DNA from 3 places in the Scandinavium sp. UTDF21-P1B genome. Region 1 is predicted to be linked to each of the others. Evidence: predicted binding sites of a transcription regulator. Region 1 holds the regulator's gene; each other region holds the start of a gene.
The links. The regulator LexA, encoded in region 1, represses DNA repair genes until DNA is damaged. The targets are predictions, from matches to a motif close to TNCTGTATGTACATACAGNA.
Positions count from the first base shown of each region.

Region 2: the regulator LexA is predicted to act here: its motif matches at 2,697-2,716, upstream of AB1287_RS07175 (DNA translocase FtsK 4TM domain-containing protein).
Region 3: the regulator LexA is predicted to act here: its motif matches at 3,644-3,663, upstream of sbmC (DNA gyrase inhibitor SbmC).

Region 1 is NZ_JBFLVD010000012.1:214,320-220,783, reverse strand. It holds gene ubiA (4-hydroxybenzoate octaprenyltransferase) at 1-484, shown strand, start outside; gene uilS (UilS family quorum-quenching N-acyl-homoserine lactonase) at 653-1,513, shown strand; gene plsB (glycerol-3-phosphate 1-O-acyltransferase PlsB) at 1,605-4,022, opposite strand; gene AB1287_RS09415 (diacylglycerol kinase) at 4,152-4,520, shown strand; gene lexA (transcriptional repressor LexA) at 4,630-5,238, shown strand; gene dinF (MATE family efflux transporter DinF) at 5,324-6,464, shown strand, end outside.
Region 2 is NZ_JBFLVD010000011.1:125,407-131,870, reverse strand. It holds gene AB1287_RS07175 (DNA translocase FtsK 4TM domain-containing protein) at 1-2,634, opposite strand, end outside; gene lrp (leucine-responsive transcriptional regulator Lrp) at 2,755-3,249, opposite strand; gene trxB (thioredoxin-disulfide reductase) at 3,798-4,766, shown strand; gene cydD (heme ABC transporter permease/ATP-binding protein CydD) at 4,883-6,464, shown strand, end outside.
Region 3 is NZ_JBFLVD010000035.1:99,714-106,177, reverse strand. It holds tRNA gene AB1287_RS21235 (tRNA-Ser) at 228-317, opposite strand; gene mtfA (DgsA anti-repressor MtfA) at 410-1,207, shown strand; tRNA gene AB1287_RS21225 (tRNA-Asn) at 1,308-1,383, shown strand; gene AB1287_RS21220 (DUF496 family protein) at 1,491-1,826, opposite strand; gene AB1287_RS21215 (FUSC family protein) at 1,991-3,049, opposite strand; gene sbmC (DNA gyrase inhibitor SbmC) at 3,151-3,624, opposite strand; gene dacD (serine-type D-Ala-D-Ala carboxypeptidase DacD) at 3,754-4,920, opposite strand; gene sbcB (exodeoxyribonuclease I) at 5,107-6,464, shown strand, end outside.

The sequences.
Region 1 (6,464 bases):
GTGGGTTTACCCGTTTATGAAGCGCTACACCCATTTGCCGCAGGTGGTGCTTGGTGCGGCGTTCGGCTGGTCGATTCCAATGGCCTATGCTGCGGTAAGCGAAACGCTGCCGCTCAGCTGCTGGCTGATGTTCATCGCCAATATCTGCTGGGCCGTGGCCTATGATACGCAATATGCGATGGTCGACCGGGACGATGATTTAAAAATCGGCGTGAAGTCTACCGCTATCCTGTTTGGCAAAAACGACAAGCTGATCATCGGCATTTTGCAGGTGATGACGCTGGCGTTAATGGCTGTGGTCGGCTGGCTCAGCGGGCTGCACTGGGAATTTTACTGGTCGCTTTTCATCGCCGGAGCGCTGTTTATTTACCAGCAGAAGCTGATTAAAGACCGCGAACGTAACGCCTGTTTTAAAGCGTTTATGAACAATAACTACGTTGGACTGGTGCTGTTTATCGGCCTGGCGATGAGTTACCTGGTTTAATTCAACGGATTCGTTATCAAACGGCGGCCATCAGGTCGCCGTTTTTTTATGGCCAAAATGCTGCCGTCGTTACAAAAAACAGATGTGATTTAACGTAATGCGCTGTTTTATCTTGAGTCAGACAAAGAGGTTCTGCATATTCACTTCTTTTGTAGGGGAATGACAGCAATGGAAACGACAACATTTAATCTGGAAAACGGTATTGCGCTGACCCTGCGCAAACCAGAGGCCGCCGGCAACGCACCGGTGATTATTCTCTGTCACGGCTTTTGTGGTATTCAGGAGATTCTTTTACCTCCTTTTGCTCAGGCCTTTACCGATGCCGGGTTTGCCACTATCACCTTTGACTATCGCGGTTTTGGGGCGAGCGAAGGCGAGCGTGGCCGACTCGTGCCAGCGATGCAGATTGAGGATATTCACACCGTGATTGGCTGGGCTCGTCAGCAGCCGGGGCTTGATCCACAGCGCGTAGGGCTGTGGGGAACATCGTTCGGCGGTTGCCATGTGTTTGCGGCGGCGGCGGCGGACAGTGCCATTCGCTGCGTCGTCAGCCAGCTGGCTTTCGCTGATGGCGAACAGATTGTCACCGGCAAAATGAGCCCGGATGAGAAGGTGGGTTTTGTGGCAACGCTGCAAAAAATGGCGGATAAACAGCAGGCAACCGGAAAAGAGATGTTTGTCGGCGTAACCCGGGTGTTGGGCGATGACGAGTCGAAGGCTTTCTTTGAAGAGAATAAAGCGCGCTTCCCGGCAATGGATATCAAAATTCCTTTCCTGACCGTGCGTGAAACGCTTAACTATAAGCCTGCGCAGTACGCAGCTCGCACGACCTGCCCGACGCTGGTGGTGACTGCAGGCAAAGATACCGTCAATCCACCGGAGCAGGGACGCGCGCTGTTCGAAGCCACAGGTGCCGTCGAGAAAAAGCTGCATGAGCAGGCGGATGCCCGCCATTACGACATGTATAGCGGTCAGAACTTCGATCAGGTTATCGGTGTTCAGCTCTCCTGGTTCCGCCAGCACCTTTAATCGGGCATAAAAAACTGCACCTTAATCCGCCGGATAACTAGCCTTTGGGGTGCAGTTTACTTTCCACTTTTTCCGCGTTGCTTATGCGACGTTAATCCTGCGATGCGCTCTCAATCGTCAGACGCACGTCTGAAGTGATGAGCTCTGCCAGCATCTGGTAGATTTTCATTGTTTCAGCAGGTTCGGCATCGCCGGTGTCGCTGATGTAGCCTTCGTCGCGCAACGTCAGCACCAGGGTGCTGAACACGGCTTTGTCGAAGAACTCCGGTGCGTTAATGCCGTGCAGAACCGACAGGCGCTGTGCCATTGTGCGGCTCTCTTTTTCCAGCGTGCTTCGGTTGATGGACGGGTTAGCGCTCAGCAGCCAGAAGGTGATGGCATAGCGCTGCAGCGTTTCACGCGCACCGGCCGCCAGCAGCTGTAGCGTACGGGAGTGCGATGGGTTCACGCGCACCTGATCGTTCTCAACCGTCACCAGTTCCTGACGCTGCATCTCCGCCAGCAGCAGATCAATCACGCCCGCCAGCTCGGCTTTCTCCCAGCGCAGGAACAGCTCGGCTTTCAGCATCGGATACAGCGCTTCAACGTACTGCACCATCGCTTCACGTGAGATGTTGCGATGCTGGGTGACAATCGCCGCCAGCAGCGACGGGATCATCAGCATGTGCGTGATGTTGTTGCGATAGTAGGTCATCAGCACTGCCTGCTCGCGCGGCAGAATGATGATGTCGCCGATGGTGTCTTTCTCGACTTCGAACTTGTTCATCTGCAGCGCATGATCGATCAATGCGCTGGCGGTGACCGCGGGCACCGTGGAATCCGGGGAATACGGCACGTTGCGCATCAGCTGCAGGTAGCATTCGAGCTGTTCGGTCAGCTGTTCACGCGTCAGGGAGCGCTGACGTGAGGCCAGCAGCGCAGTACAGCACAGGTTCATGGCGTTCGCCGCGCCTGCGTTGTTAATGCGGACCATCAGGTCTTCGGCGATGTTGTTTACCGTCGGCGTCAGCCAGGCCGGGCGAATGGCCTCGATAGGGTCGATAGACTCACGCCACTCTGGTACGTGCTGGTTGAGGTAGGTCATCAGCGGCAGAGGTTCGCCGAAGTTGACGTAGCCCTGACCGAGATTGCGCAGCTTGCTCAGGCCTTTCAGCATCTGCGGCAGGCTCTCTTTCTCTTTTGTCGCACCGCGCAGCTCTTTGGCGTAGGTGCCCACTTCCATCACGTGCTCATAGCCGATGTAAATTGGCACCAGCGTGATTGGGCGTGTGCCGCCGCGCAGCATTGCCTGAATGGTCATCGACAGGGTGCCGGTTTTCGGATCGAGCAGGCGGCCCGTGCGGGAACGACCGCCTTCCACAAAGTATTCTACAGAGTAGCCGCGGCTGAACAGCTCGCCGAGGTATTCGCGGAACACGGTGGAATAGAGCTTGTTGCCCTTAAAGGTGCGGCGAATAAAGAACGCGCCCAGGCGACGGAAAATCGGCCCGGCGGGCCAGAAGTTCAGGTTAATGCCTGCGGCGATGTGCGGCGGCACCAGCCCCTGGTGATAGAGCACGTAGGAGAGCTGCAGGTAGTCCATATGGCTGCGATGGCAGGGCACATAGACGATTTCATGGCCGTCGTGCGCGAGCTGGCGCACGCGCTCGGCATTATGAACGTTAATCCCCTGATACAGCCGGTTCCAGGTGAAGCCGAGCACGCGGTCCGTCAGACGAATCATTTCATAGGAGAAGTTCGCCGCAATCTCTTCCATCAGCGCGATGGCGTTCTGCTGCGCTTTCTCATGGGAGATTTTCTTACTGCGCGCTTCATCTTCCACGGCGCGGGCAATCGCTTTGGATGCCAGCAGCTTGTTGAACAGATCCTGACGTGCAGGCAGACGCGGGCCTACGGCGGCAAGGCGCTGACGTGCAAAGTGGGTACGCGCTACGCGAGCCAGTTTCTGCGCGATAATTTTATCGGTGCCGTGTTCAGTAGCCATGCGGCGCAGCGATACGGAAGGGGAGAAGCGCACGAAGCTGTCGCGACCAAGCCATGTCACCGCGAAGAACTTCTGGAAGCCGTTCATCATGCGCAGCGGTGGGTTGGTGTCGCCTTTTTCGCGGCCCGGAGAGCGGCCAAACATCACCGATACGGGCACCATCTGCACGTCGAGGTCCGGATTGCTGCGATGCAGATCCAGATAGTTGTGGAACAGCTTGATGGATTCTTCTTTTGGCGTGTAATAGGTGAACGCGCGCGGCCCGCCGTGAATGAACACGTAGCGCGGCAGCACGGTACCGTCGATTTCCAGCGGCTCCAGCGGATCCGGGAGATCGTGCGCCAGACACTGGGCGCGTAAGGTCAACAGATCTGCCTTCGAGTTATACGGCAGAACGTACATAATAGGGCGCGAAGTATCGAGTCCCAGTTCCTGAGCAGGTTCTGCCGGAATGGACTTACTTTTTACCAGTACGCTTAATGGTAAATTCAGTAATTTATAGTAAATTCGTGGCCAGCCAGACATAAACGATGTAAAGCCTCTGGTTAATCATGCAAATGCGCCGCAAGGATAACAGAAAGTGCACAGAATATCTGTTCTGCTACGCCCGGCGCGCAGTGACATTGACGCTAAATAATGTAAAAGGTTCTTTTGATGGCTAATGATACCACCGGGCTCACCCGAATCGTCAAAGCAGCAGGCTACTCCTGGAAAGGATTCCGTGCCGCGTGGCAAAACGAAGCTGCGTTCCGTCAGGAAGGCAGCGTCGCCATCATCGCGGTCATTCTCGCCTGCTGGCTGGATGTGGATGCCATCACCCGCGTTTTGCTGATTGGCTCTGTCCTTCTGGTGATGATAGTGGAAATTTTAAACAGTGCGATTGAAGCGGTCGTGGACCGTATCGGCACCGAACGTCACGAGCTGTCCGGTCGGGCAAAAGACATGGGATCCGCCGCCGTACTGCTGGCTATTTTTATTGCGGTTATCACCTGGGCAACGCTGCTGTGGTCACATTTCCGATAACGCCCGCAGAATGAGGCAAATGTCTGGTTTTTTGTGCGTTTAGCGGTTCCAAAATCGCCATCAACTGTATATACTCACAGCATAACTGTATATACACCCAGGGGGCGGAATGAAAGCGTTAACGACCAGGCAGCAAGAGGTGTTCGATCTCATTCGGGATCACATCAGCCAGACGGGCATGCCACCGACGCGTGCGGAAATCGCGCAGCGCCTGGGGTTCAAGTCCCCTAACGCGGCTGAAGAGCATCTGAAAGCGCTGGCGCGTAAAGGCGTGATCGAGATTGTCTCCGGCGCATCTCGCGGAATTCGTTTGCTTGTTGAAGAAGAATCGGGCATCCCGCTGATCGGGCGCGTGGCGGCAGGCGAGCCGCTGCTGGCACAGCAGCATATCGAAGGGCATTACCAGGTCGATCCGTCCATGTTCAAACCAAGCGCCGATTTCCTCCTGCGCGTCAGCGGCATGTCCATGCGCGATATCGGCATTCTGGATGGCGACCTGCTGGCGGTGCATAAAACCCAGGATGTGCGTAACGGCCAGGTGGTTGTGGCGCGCATCGACGATGAAGTGACGGTGAAGCGTCTGAAAAAGCAGGGCAGCACTGTTGAACTCCTGCCTGAAAACAGCGAGTTCTCCCCGATTGTGGTGAATCTGCGCGAACAGAACTTCTCCATCGAGGGGCTGGCCGTTGGCGTGATCCGTAACGGCGAGTGGCTGTAACCTTCCTGCGGGCCTGCTAATCTTCTTCTAAGCGGCGCTACTCTGGCGCCGCTTCTGTTTCTGAACTTATTTGCACAGGTTTCTCATGTCGTTCTTCACCGCTGCCGACAAAGCATTGTGGCGCCTTGCGCTGCCGATGATTTTCTCCAATATCACCGTACCGCTGCTTGGGCTGGTGGACACGGCGGTGATCGGCCATCTCGACAGCCCCGTTTACCTCGGCGGCGTAGCGGTCGGCTCCATGGCGACCAGCTTCCTGTTCATGCTGCTGCTGTTCCTGCGTATGAGTACCACTGGCCTGACGGCTCAGGCCTATGGCGCGAAAGACCCCGTTCGTCTGGCGCGCGCGCTGGTGCAGCCGCTGCTGCTGGCTCTCGGGGCCGGGCTCGCTATCGTATTGCTTCGTACTCCGCTTATCGATCTGGCGCTGCACATTGTCGGCGGTAGCGATGCGGTACTCGAACAGGCCCGACGCTTCCTGTCTATCCGCTGGCTGAGTGCGCCCGCCTCACTGGCAAACCTGGTGCTGCTGGGCTGGCTGCTCGGCGTTCAGTATGCGCGTGCGCCGGTGATTTTGCTGGTCGTCGGCAACGCGCTGAATATTGTGCTCGACCTGTGGCTGGTGATGGGGCTGCACATGAACGTGCAGGGCGCGGCGCTGGCAACGGTGTGCGCCGAATATGCTACGTTCTTCATTGGCCTGCTGATGGTGCGGCGCGTACTGCATTTGCGTGGGATCTCACTGGCACTGCTAAAAGACGCCTGGCGCGGCAACATTCGCCGCCTGCTGGCGCTGAATCGCGACATCATGCTGCGCTCGCTGCTGCTACAGCTCTGCTTTGGTGGGTTAACGGTATTCGGGGCGCGGCTGGGCAGCGATATCGTGGCGGTTAATGCCGTCCTGATGACTATGCTGACGTTTACCGCCTACGCGCTGGATGGCTTTGCGTATGCGGTAGAGGCGCATTCCGGGCAGGCATATGGTGCAAGAGATGGCAGCCAGCTGCTGCACGTCTGGCGTGCGGCCTGTCGACAATCCGGGCTGGTGGCGCTGGCCTTTGCGCTGATTTACGCCGTCCTGGGCGAGCATATCGTTGCTATGCTGACCTCTATTTCCGCCCTGCGCGATCTGGCCGATCGCTATGTTATCTGGCAGGTGATTTTGCCGGTGATTGGCGTGTGGTGTTATCTGCTGGACGGCATGTTTATCGGCGCCACGCGCGGGG
Region 2 (6,464 bases), on a different contig from region 1:
AACTTCCACAACGCGCACCGCTACGGTCGACAATGAACGGGCCAAATCGCGTGACAGGTTAGAAATACGCGCCGCTTTCACACCGGGCGCCAGATTCAGTTCGAAACGGGTGATGACTGGGCCAGGTGAATAGTTCACCACGTCAGCTTTGATGCGGAAGTCAGCCAGACGGGTTTCCACCAGACGCGCAGTTTGCTCCAGGGCAAAGGTATCAACCGGCTCAACTTCGCTCGGCGGCTGGGTCAGAAGATCCAGTGACGGCAGCGGCGTGGTCGGTTTTTGCAGCGGCCGGTCATCGCCGTTGCGCATCAGAAGCGGGTGAATCAGGCTTTCCTGCGGCTGCGGCTCAGGTTGCGGAGCTGGCTGCTGATAAGCCTGAGGCTGCTGTGGCTGGTGCGCCTGTTGTTGCTGAGGCTGATAGCTCTGCGGAGCCTGTTCCGGCATTACCCCCGGCGTAAACAGCGGCGCTTTCGGCGTATCATCAACCAGCGCCTTCATCGGTGAAAAATCGTAATCCGCAGGGGAGAAGGGATTCGCACCCTGCGGCTGTTCACCGGCATAACGCTGCTGCTGAGTTGCAGCAAACTGGCGCGCCAGTTCCGCCTCTGCCACAGAGTCTTCATCTTCCGGCGACTCATCATAGCTGTTGTCGTCGTACTTCTCGCCATAGCGTTGCTGCTGGGTTGCAGCAAACTGGCGCGCCAGTTCATCCTGGTGCAGCTCATCCGCTTCTTCATCGCCCATCGGCTCATCGGAATAGTGCTGCTGGCGTTCCTGTTCACGAGCACGTTCTTCGGCCATACGCTGAGAAGGCAACTTAATGCCAAACGAAGCGGAGGCCAACTCACGGCGCGTCGGCACCCGTACACGGTTCGGACGCGGCAGCTGTGGGCCAATGCCCTCTTTCACCTGCGCGCGAGGAGAATCCGCCGGGCTGAACAGCTGAGTCGCTGAAGCGGCGGCGGCGATAGTGGTTGCCGCCCCGGTAGCCTGATGAACGCTTGCCGCTACTGGCGCAACGGCGGCCAGAGGCTCAGACGCAGGTGCGGAAGGTGCTGGAATGGACGATGCGGGCATAGTTGGCATGACCGTCGCGGGTTCCGGCGTTGGCTGATACCACGCGGCAAGCTGCTCGCGTTCGCGCGCGCGCTTCTCTTCCACTTCTTCAAAATAGTAAAGCGGTGGACGCTGAGGCTTGATTTCCTCTTCCGGTTCCACATTCTGAACAGGTGGCATTTCTGCCGCTGGCTGCGCCATTGGCTCTGGCACAGGCTGATACTGCGGTTGGGCGTTGTATTGCGTTTCCGGTGAATACTGCGGCTCAGGCTGCCACGCTGATTCCGGCGGGACATACGCCTGCTCTGGCTCCGGCCACAGTTCCTCAATAGTGGGCTGCTGGCGGAATGCTTCAGGCTGCACATACTCTGGTTTGGCAATCGGCGCCTGCGGCGGCCAGTTGTCCGGAGAAGGCGCAATCACCGGTTCAGGCATATGCAGCGCTGGCACGGGCTGCCACTCAACTTGAGGAGGGACCATTTCAGCGGCAGATACTACCGGCGCAGTCATTGCTGGTGCGGCAGGTTCTGCCCAGGCTTGAGTCGTGGCGGTTGCTGCCGCAGCGGCAGCTAAAGGCTCGTTAACAGCATGTCCGTTCATTAATGGATCTTGTTCATCCCACGCCTGAGGACGTGCTGCGCTGTTCCCGGAGAACAGCACATCATCAGCGTTTGGCTGACGAAGCGCGCTGCTGCCGGAGAATAAAACATCATCGGCGTCGGCCGCCTGGCCGCGTGCGCTGTACTGAATATCTTCTTCAGACTCATCCATCCGCTTACCGGAAAACAGCGCCTCATCCGTTTTGCGGCCCATCGGATTGCTGAATTTGTCGGCGATACGCTGACGGCGCGCCAGGGCTCCGCGCAGAATTCGGGCACGACGCCCTTCATTACGCGGGGCCTCTGCATGATCGTCTTCTTCGTCTTCGTACTCTTCGTCGTCCACCCAGGTATCATCCCGGCGCGTGCGATTACTGGCGAAGGTAAGGATGTTCAGGATCCAGTTGCCAATTTTCTCAGCAATGCTGACCCAGGACCAGCCGGTAAACAGCGTCAGACCCGCCGCCCAGATACACAGCAGCGCCAGCGTTCCGCCGCTGCTGTGCAGCATCGGTTGCAGCGCAGTGCTGAGTAAGCTGCCAATGACGCCGCCGGAAGCGAAATACCAGATATCATCGGCATTGATCGCCGCAAGCCCACAGGAGGTCAGGATAATGGCGAGGACACCAATCAACCTCAGCGCGACGGCGAAGTAGTCGACGTATTCATCCGTCGCCCGATGGCGGTAAGCAAACCAGCAGCCGCCAATGATGATTACCGGCAACGTATAGGCCATTACGCCGAAAATGAAAAACAGCGTATCCGCGAGCCACGCCCCTGGCACACCACCAAGATTATGGATCGGCTCATGCCAGGCGGTCTGAGACCAGCTGGGATCGGAGGGATTAAAGCTGAGTAATGCGGCCATCAGCCAGATGGCAAAAAGGGAACAGAGAATCAGAAGCGCTTCCAGAAGACGGCGCCCGCTGCTTAATCTGTTAATGGTGACTTCTTTTTCTTCAGTGTATTCCTGGCTCAAGAAAGGCTCTCCAGGTCCTTGATGCTAAAACGGACAACAGCGCCGGGTCTCCCCGGCACTGTTGCTGTATGGATTAACAGGAGTGTAATCAACTTACGCTGATTTTGCACCTGTTCCGTGTTAGCGCGTCTTAATAACCAGACGATTACTCTGCTTCACTTCTTCCATGACCACGTAAGTACGCGTGTCATTCACGCCTGGCAGGCGCAGCAGGGTTTCACCTAACAACTTGCGGTACGCTGACATGTCCGGCACGCGGGTTTTCAACAGGTAGTCGAAATCACCGGAAACCAAGTGACACTCTTGAATTTCTTCAAGTTTTTGCACAGCGGAGTTAAATTGTTCAAACACATCCGGCGCGCCACGATTCAGAGTTATCTCAACAAAGACCAGCAGCGATGCATCCAGATAATGTGGGTTCAGCAGCGCGGTATAGCCCTGAATAAACCCTTGTCTTTCCAGCCGACGTACGCGCTCAAGGCAAGGTGTCGGAGAAAGTCCCACTCGTTTAGAAAGCTCGACGTTGGAAATTCGCCCATCCTTTTGCAATTCGTTCAAAATGTTACGATCGATGCGGTCGAGATCTTTGCCTGGGCGCTTCTTGCTATCTACCATTATTATTGTCTCTCTGTATTCCTTCCCTACTCCCGTCTGGACCCTGTGCACTTCACTGTTCAGAGCCTGTGCCCATCGCCTGCGTGGAAAACCTGTTACCAGATGCACGCATAACCCAAGGGTACGTATTGAGAAGCCGTTGCCTGTCGGCAGCCACCGTTATCTCGTATGGCGTCTGTCCACGCCATGCGTCGATAATGCTGACCCGGTTAAACATGGCATTTGCGTGCATGAAAATTCACCACACGGCAAACGCTGTTTTTTCTCATTTCATTGTTTTCGCAAAAGCACAGGGGATTGTCAAAGCAAAACATCGATTTTTAGTACAACATGCCAGATATTCATTATCGCTCCGGCTTGATCCTCATGTTATCTCCTTATAATCATCCCGATAGCAGTAGAATTTGTTATCACTGACGCTGATAAAATCATCAATCGATTGACCGCATCTATTACACATATCGTTAACAAAATTTCTGCACTCTTTTATTAGTTCCGCAAATTCCCTACAATCCCGCCCATTGTCTGCCAACATTTATGGGGATCTCATGGGCACGGCCAAACACAGTAAACTGCTTATTCTTGGTTCTGGACCTGCGGGCTATACCGCCGCGGTCTATGCGGCACGCGCTAACCTGCACCCGGTGCTGATCACCGGCATGGAAAAAGGCGGTCAGCTGACCACCACTACCGAAGTGGAAAACTGGCCAGGCGACCCGAACGATCTGACCGGCCCGCTGCTGATGGAACGCATGCATGAACACGCGACGAAGTTTGAAACTGAAATTCTGTTCGACCACATCAATAAAGTCGATTTGCAGAACCGTCCTTTCCGTTTAATCGGCGACAGCGGCGAATATACCTGTGATGCGCTGATTATCGCTACTGGCGCATCTGCCCGTTATCTCGGTCTGCCTTCAGAGGAAGCCTTTAAAGGCCGCGGCGTGTCCGCATGCGCCACCTGTGATGGTTTCTTCTATCGCAACCAGAAGGTCGCGGTCATCGGTGGCGGGAATACGGCCGTTGAAGAAGCACTCTATCTGGCGAATATTGCCTCTGAAGTCCACCTGATTCACCGCCGCGATACCTTCCGCGCAGAAAAAATCCTTATTAAGCGCCTGATGGATAAAGTGGAAAATGGCAACATCGTTCTGCATACCCACCGCACGCTCGAAGAAGTGACCGGCGATCAGATGGGCGTCAGCGGCCTGCGTCTGCGTGACACGCTGAACAACGACAATATTGAGTCTCTGGACGTGGCGGGCCTGTTTGTGGCTATCGGCCACAGCCCAAACACCGGCATCTTCGACGGTCAGCTGGAACTGGAAAACGGCTACATCAAGGTGCAGTCCGGTATCCACGGCAATGCAACCCAGACCAGCATCCCTGGCGTCTTTGCCGCAGGCGACGTCATGGACCATATTTACCGCCAGGCGATCACCTCCGCGGGCACGGGCTGTATGGCAGCCCTGGACGCTGAGCGTTATCTCGACGGTCTGGCCGATCAGGCCAAATAATCTTTACAAGTCAGTAACAAAGGTAAATAAGGCGACGATAAGTCGCCTTTCTTTTATCCTCGTTGTAACATTGGCGCGCCTGATAATTTCCTATAAGACACCTGCTAAGCACGCCAATGAATAAAACCCGTCAACAAGAGCTTACCCGCTGGTTAAAACAGCAAAGCGTCCTTTCCCGCCGCTGGCTGATGCTTTCGCGTCTGCTTGGCGTGGCGAGCGGGGTGCTGATCGTCGCCCAGGCCTGGTTTATGGCCCGTATTCTGCACCATATGATTATGGAGAATATTCCCCGTGAGGCGCTGCTGTTCCCCTTCATCCTGTTGATTATGGTGTTCGTGCTACGTGCATGGGTTGTCTGGCTACGTGAGCGCGTCGGGTTTCATGCCGGGCAGCACATTCGTCTGGAGATCCGTAAAATGGTGCTCGACAGGCTTCAACAGGCAGGGCCTGCGTGGATTCAGGGTAAACCCGCTGGCAGTTGGGCGACATTGATCCTCGAACAAATTGAGGATATGCATGATTACTACGCACGCTATTTGCCGCAGATGGCGCTGGCTGCGTCTGTTCCGCTGCTGATCGTGCTGGCGATTTTTCCGATGAACTGGGCTGCCGCCCTCATTTTGTTGTGCACCGCACCGCTGATACCACTGTTCATGGCGCTGGTTGGCATGGGTGCCGCAGACGCTAACCGCCGCAACTTCCTTGCGCTGGCTCGACTGAGCGGCCACTTCCTCGATCGCCTGCGAGGAATGGATACGCTGCGTCTTTTTGGCCGTGGAGAAGCAGAAACGGACAACATTCGTCAGGCTTCTGAAAACTTCCGTCAGCGCACAATGGAAGTTCTGCGCCTCGCCTTCCTTTCTTCCGGCGTGCTGGAATTTTTCACGTCACTTTCGATCGCCGTTGTCGCCGTATACTTTGGTTTCTCCTATCTTGGCGAACTTCATTTTGGCAGCTACGGCACGCCTGTCACGCTACTGGCGGGCTTTCTGGCCCTGATTCTGGCTCCCGAGTTTTTCCAGCCGCTGCGCGACCTCGGCACTTTTTATCACGCTAAAGCGCAGGCCGTAGGCGCAGCAGATAGTCTGAAAACCTTCCTGGAAGCGCCGCTGGCCCAGCCACAGCGTGGAAGCGTTGTACCGGAGACGAACCAGAACGTGAGCCTTGAAGCGCGCGAGCTGGTGATTTTATCACCGGAAGGCAAAACGCTTGCCGGACCGCTTAATTTCCGAATGGCAGCAGGAGAGCGCATTGTGTTAGTCGGTCAGAGTGGTTCCGGAAAAAGCTCACTGCTGAATACGCTGGCCGGTTTTCTGCCGTACGAGGGTTCTCTGACCGTCAACGGTACCGAGCTAAAAGAGCTGGATCCCGACGCCTGGCGGCAGTTGCTAAGCTGGGTAGGGCAAAACCCACAGCTTCCCGCGCTGACGCTGCGCGAAAACGTGCTGCTGGCAGATCCCCAGGCCAATGAACAGTCGCTTCACCACGCGCTGGCGCGAGCCTGGGTAAACGAATTTATCGGACAGCTTCCGCAAGGGCTTGATACGCCAGTGGGCGATCAGGCCGCGCGGCTGTCCGTTGGTCAGGCACAACGTGTGGCGGTGGCCCGCGCCCTGCTCTCTCCGTGCCGGTTATTGCTGCTCGACGAGCCCGCGGCAAGCCTTGATGCGCACAGCGAACAACGCGTTATGCAGGCAT
Region 3 (6,464 bases), on a different contig from region 1:
ATGAACAAAAAGCTAGATACCACTCTCAAGTTGTACAAAACATCAATGACTTGAAAAAAGGCAAAGGCTAAACTCCGGAGTACTTCTGATTTGTTCTGGCTTATTGGCTAGACAGATTGTTGCTCAGGAATGAACGTTCGAGAGGAAATGAAGTGAACATCTGGTGGCATACCAGGAATGTGAAATACAGAAAAGATTTTTAAATTCAATGCATTGAAGATAATGAGTGGCGGAGAGAGGGGGATTTGAACCCCCGGTAGAGTTGCCCCTACTCTAGTTTTCGAGACTAGTCCGTTCAGCCGCTCCGGCATCTCTCCGCAGAATGGTTGCCATGATGCCAGGATCTTTGGCATTTTAACAGGCCCTGCCCCTTTAATTGATGTCAAGTGACGAGTTTGCGAGCAAAGCGATGATTAAATGGCCCTGGAAAGCAAATGACGCCCCCCTTAACGCGGATATCCCATGGGAACAGGCGCTTGCCATCCCTGTTCTGGCAAGCCTGTCACCGGAAGAACAGCTGAGACTTACGCAGCTGGCAGACCGTTTTCTACAACATAAGCGTCTCGTCCTGCTGCAGGGATTAGAGCTGACGCCACTGCAGAATGCGAGGATCGCCATGCTGTTTTGCCTGCCGGTTCTGTCGCTCGGCCTGGAGTGGCTTGACGGCTTTCATGAAGTGTTGATCTACCCTGCTCCGTTTGTCGTGGATGACGAATGGGAAGATGATATTGGACTCGTGCATAACCAGCGAGTGGTGCAGTCCGGACAAAGCTGGCAGCAGGGGCCTATCGTGCTGAACTGGCTGGATATTCAGGACTCCTTCGACGCCTCCGGCTTTAACCTGATAATCCATGAAGTGGCGCACAAGCTTGACGTCCGTAACGGCGATCGCGCTAATGGCGTGCCTTTGGTATCGCTGCGCGAGGTCGCAGGCTGGGAACATGACCTGCATGCGGCAATGAACAACATTCAGGATGAAATTGATTTAGTAGGTGAAAGCGCCGCCAGCATTGATGCTTACGCGGCCACAGACCCTGCGGAATGTTTCGCCGTGCTATCAGAATACTTCTTCAGCGCACCTGAATTATTTGCCCCCCGTTTCCCGGCACTGTGGCAACGTTTCTGCCATTTTTACCAGCAGGATCCACTACAGCGAATGCGTGATAATGGTGGCAGCGAAAGCGCTAATCTACGCGTAGTTCACTAAAACGACACATTGCCTCTATTTCATGCAATCGAATCAGGCAGTTAAATTTAGTATTGACACAAAATAGGGCGGCTATTAATATGCGCCTCGTTCACACGATTCCTCTGTAGTTCAGTCGGTAGAACGGCGGACTGTTAATCCGTATGTCACTGGTTCGAGTCCAGTCAGAGGAGCCAAATTTAGAAAAGCCTGCTTTCGAGCAGGCTTTTTGCTTTTCTGCGTTCAGCAGAACAAAAAAAACGGTGAGGCTTTGCCGTCACCGCTTTCTTCACCGATACCGCTATTATTCTGCTTTAGAATCAGCCGTTTTCAGCTCGCCCATCACTTTCAGCTTTTTGGAGATCTCGCGACGCTCTTTGGAGAGTTCAGCATTTTTGATGATGTAGTCATCTACGCGATCTTCGTAGTCGGTTTTCATGCTGGCAATGATGCCCTGAATGGCTTCCACGCTCATGCCCGGCTTGATGTAATCACTGAGGTTGTCGAGCAGCAGTACACGCTTCTGGTTGTCACGGACCTTTTTCTCAACGTCCTGAATTTCGCGCTGCAGTTTGTTTTTACGACGGAACAGACGAACAAACTCCAGAACGTCCTGGAACGAAGGTTTGGTTGTTTCCATTTTTACACCCCTGATAATTGAGATTCGGATTCGTAAAACAGCCGCTACAGATAAACATAACTGCTGGCGACCGTGAATGACAATGGTTTTTGCTCTGGCTTAATCATAACCCTAAACCGAGCTGAATCGAAACAACCATCCGGTAAAGCGTGACCATCCGGGCGTTATTTACGCAATGCCCGGCAAATCAGATGCGACAGCAATTCCAGCTGGCGCGCCAGCTCCATGCTCAACCAGACGTAGCCATGCATTGGGGTTTCCGATAAATTCTCGCCCTTATAATCATTCACCAGCTGGCGCAGCTCAGCGACGATATCATTGAGCTTTTCGTTATTGGCAAGAATAGGCTGCGGATTGCCTTCGTATAGCGCATGCGCAATGGTGAGCAGCGTTTGCTGCGTCATCTGCTGCATGTCTCGCAAGGTATGTGCATTGAGCATCACATAATGGCTGCCGCGCGAGGCCCAGTACGCGTTGATTTGCAGCTCCAGCATACAGACCAGATTGCGGTTGACGGTCTGGATCCCTTCAAAAATGGCTTTCTGGATATGGGTTTCTTTACTGGCGGGAGAGATAAGGCCACGCATCTTGACGACTTCGTTTAGCGTTTTTTGCATCCGCCGCTCCAGACGCGGGCGCTCCAGCAAGTTGGGAGAAAATCCGGTCTGATAGAGGCGGTTAAGCTCCGTTACGTAGCCTGCCATCTGGATACGCCAGTGCAGGAAAGCCCGCTGCGGCCAGATCCCCGTGAACAGCATCGCCAGAAGCGAACCAATGATCACATCGCCGCTTCGCCACAGCGCGGTGTGCATATCACCTGCAGGTGCCCCGACAACCACTGAAAGCGTGATGCCGATAAGCAGCGCCTGATACGGCTTCTTACCGAGCGCCAGCCAGCCGCAGAGAAACATCGCTGCCGCGCACCATAGCAACATTAACGGCAGGGACATCAGTTCGAGCTTCAGCGCGACGAGCCCCATCGCCGATCCAAGGATTGTACCGCCAATACGTTCGAACGCACGTGGCACCACATTTCCCCAGAAGGAAATAGGCCCCATAAGAACAACCAGCGTAATGAGCGGCCAGGTGCCTTCAGGCACGTCAAACAACCGGATTAACAGGAAGGTCAGAATAAACGCAAGAGCAATTCGCACACCGTGAACAACACGGTAGTGGCGGTAGAGACGAATTTCAAAAGGACTCAGTGATTTATCGGCGCGCACATCCGCTCTCCGGCCTGGGCAGAAAACACAATTGTATCTGTTTTTCTGCCGCTGGCATCACGAATGTAGAAATAACCTTTCAGACAGCAGGTATTTTTACCTTAAACGCGGCGTTTTTTAACAGGGACATACATTTCGATATCCCAGTGGCCGTCCTGATTGCCGTCGTTGAGGTACAGTTCGAAGCATGGCTTCGCATCCAGCTCATGGTCTTTATCCTGCAATACGCTGTTGAAGAACTGATACCATGGCGTGGAGAAGTCATGATCGATCACGCGCGCCGACGCTTTGGCGTACAGCCCTGCCTCCACTTCAGTGACGATCACCCCTTCACTGTTAGCTGGCGGCGTGAACCCATCCGCTACTGTGACAACGGTATCACAGCGCAACTTTTCGGCCGGGACTTCGTCAGGATTATCGTAATAAACGGCCACCCACTCTTTCACCGGGATCTTTTGCCCGCTAACCCACATTGCCAGCTGTTCGAAGCCCTGCTTTACGGTCTGCTCCCACGGACCGACCATGTGAAAACCGGCCACTACGCGTTTTTGCTGCTGAGTGATGCTGTAATCCATACTGCCTCCGCTAACGATTTACTGGATAAATATACATATAAAATCTAGCAAACACATCTGATGGAGTATGTGCGATATTTCACAGAACATAAAAGTAAAACGCCCCCGGATGGGAGCGTTCAGAGAGGATCAGGCTTTGTGATGCAACCAGTCGCTGAAGCGGGAGAACATGCCGCCTTTGCCAACGCTTTCCAGCGTCACCAGCGGCCAGTGGGCAATAATTTTATTGCCGTCGTACAGTTCAATTTCACCTACGCGCTGATGGGCCGCGATCGGTGCATCCAGCTCTTTTTTGTCGAGTACGTATTTCGCCTTAATGTTTGGCACTTCGGATTTCGGCAGCGACAGCCAGAAATCCTGATCGGTGCCAAGACTCACCTGCTCTTTGTCCCCGTACCAGATACGCTCTACGCCCACCTGCTTGCCATTTTTCAGCACCTCGACCGTGTCGAAATTCTGCTGGCCCCAGTGCAGCAATTTACGCGCCTGATCTTCTCGGCCTTTGGAGCTTTCCGCGCCCATCACCACGGCAATCAGGCGGCGATTGCCGTCCACGGCAGAAGCAATGAGGTTAAAGCCAGCGCTGGCAGTATGGCCCGTTTTCAGCCCGTCGACGTTGAGGGTTTTATCCCACAGCAGCCCGTTACGGTTATTTTGAGTGATGCCGTTCCACGTCAGGCTTTTTTCGCTATACATGTGGTAGAAATCAGGCTCACCGTGAATGATGGCGCGGGAAAGCACAGCCAAATCGTAGGCCGAACTGTGCTGACCCGGCGCATCCAGACCGTGTACGGTTTCAAAATGCGTGTCCTTCAGGCCGAGTTTTTGCACGTAGCTATTCATCATATTGACGAACTGCGGCTGTCCGCCTGCGACATAATCCGCCAGCGCCACGCAGGCATCGTTTCCTGAATCGACGATCAGGCCACGACTTAAGTCGTGAACGCTCAGCCTGTCGCCCTCCTTCAGAAACATCAGGGACGATCCGTCAAAGACGGGATTTCCTTTCGCCCACGCATCGCGGCCCACGGTAACCATGTCATCCGGGCTGATACGGTGGCTGTCAATCGCGCGATCGACCACATAGCCAGTCATTAGCTTGGTCAGGCTCGCGGGATTGCGCTGCTGATGTTCGTTACCGGCGGTCAGAACCTGGCCGGTGGTGTAATCCATCAGAACCCAGGCCGCAGCCTGAATAGCTGGAGGTTGAACGGGTGCGGGAATGTAATCTGCGGCAACTGCGCAGGAAATGCCCGAAGCGAGCAAAGAAACAGCAATAAACAAACGGCCTTTCAACAGCATATCCTCAATTTCTCGTATTCCCGTTCTTTTTACGGCAGTTACGCTTTACTGACAGCGTTAAATTGCAAGGAAATATGACATTTCCTGCGAGCAAGGCCGCACGGCTCGTGTGTATGCTTCTGATGAGAGGGCAAATCGTTTACCATGACGGGCTAATGCGCACACGGGTTACTGATTACTATGCAAGACACGCCACCGCAAGCCGGCTTCCTGTTTCACGATTACGAAACCTTCGGCACCAGCCCACAGCTGGACAGACCCGCACAATTTGCGGCCATTCGTACCGACGCTGATTTCAACATCATCGGCGAGCCCGAGGTGTTTTACTGCAAGCCCGCCGACGATTACCTGCCGCAGCCTCAGGCGGTAATGATCACCGGCATTACGCCGCAGGAAGCGCTGGCGAAGGGCGAAAACGAAGCCGAGTTTGCCCGTCGAATCCACGATCTGTTTACCGTGCCGAAAACCTGCGTGGTCGGGTATAACAACGTACGATTTGACGATGAAGTCACCCGTAATATCTTCTACCGCAACTTTTACGATCCCTATGCCTGGAGCTGGCAAAATCATAATTCCCGCTGGGATCTGCTTGATGTAATGCGTGCCTGCTACGCACTGCGCCCGGAAGGTATCAACTGGCCCGAGAATGACGATGGCCTGCCGAGTTTCCGCCTGGAGCACCTGACCAAAGCCAACGGCATTGAGCACAGCAATGCGCACGATGCGATGGCGGATGTTTACGCGACGATAGCGATGGCGAAGCTCGTCAAAACGCAGCAGCCTCGCCTGTTTGATTACCTCTACAGCTACCGAGGCAAAAACAAGCTTGCAACGCTGATAGACGTGCCGCAAATGAAGCCGCTGGTGCATATTTCAGGCATGTTCGGTGCCTGGCGGGGCAATACCAGCTGGGTCGCACCGCTTGCGTGGCATCCGGAGAACAAGAACGCAGTAATAATGGTGGATCTGGCGGGCAATATTTCTCCGCTGCTGGAGCTGAGCGCCGATGAGCTTCGCGAGCGCTTATACACGCCAAAAGCCGAGCTGGGCGAGCTGGTAGCCGTTCCCGTTAAGCTGGTGCATCTGAATAAATGCCCGATCCTGGCGCAGGCCAATACGCTACGTCCGGAAGATGCGGATCGCCTTGGTATTAACCGCCAGCAGTGCCTGGATAACCTCAAAGTGCTGCGCGAAAATCCACAAGTGCGTGACAAAGTCGTGGCGATTTTCGCCGAAGCCGAGCCATTCGTTCCCTCAGAAAACGTCGACGCCCAGCTCTATAACGGCTTCTTCAGCGATGCAGACCGCGCCGCGCTGAAAATCCTGCTGGAAACGGAACCGCGTAATCTGCCTGCGCTGGATCTGACGTTTGCCGATAAGCGCATCGAAAAACTGCTGTTTAACTATCGTGCCCGAAACTTCCCGGGCACTCTGGACGAAGCAGAACAGCAGCGCTGGCTACAGCACCGCCGTAATGTGTTCACACCGGAATACTTACAGGCTTACGCCCAGGAGCTTGAAGCGCTGTACGCCCAGCA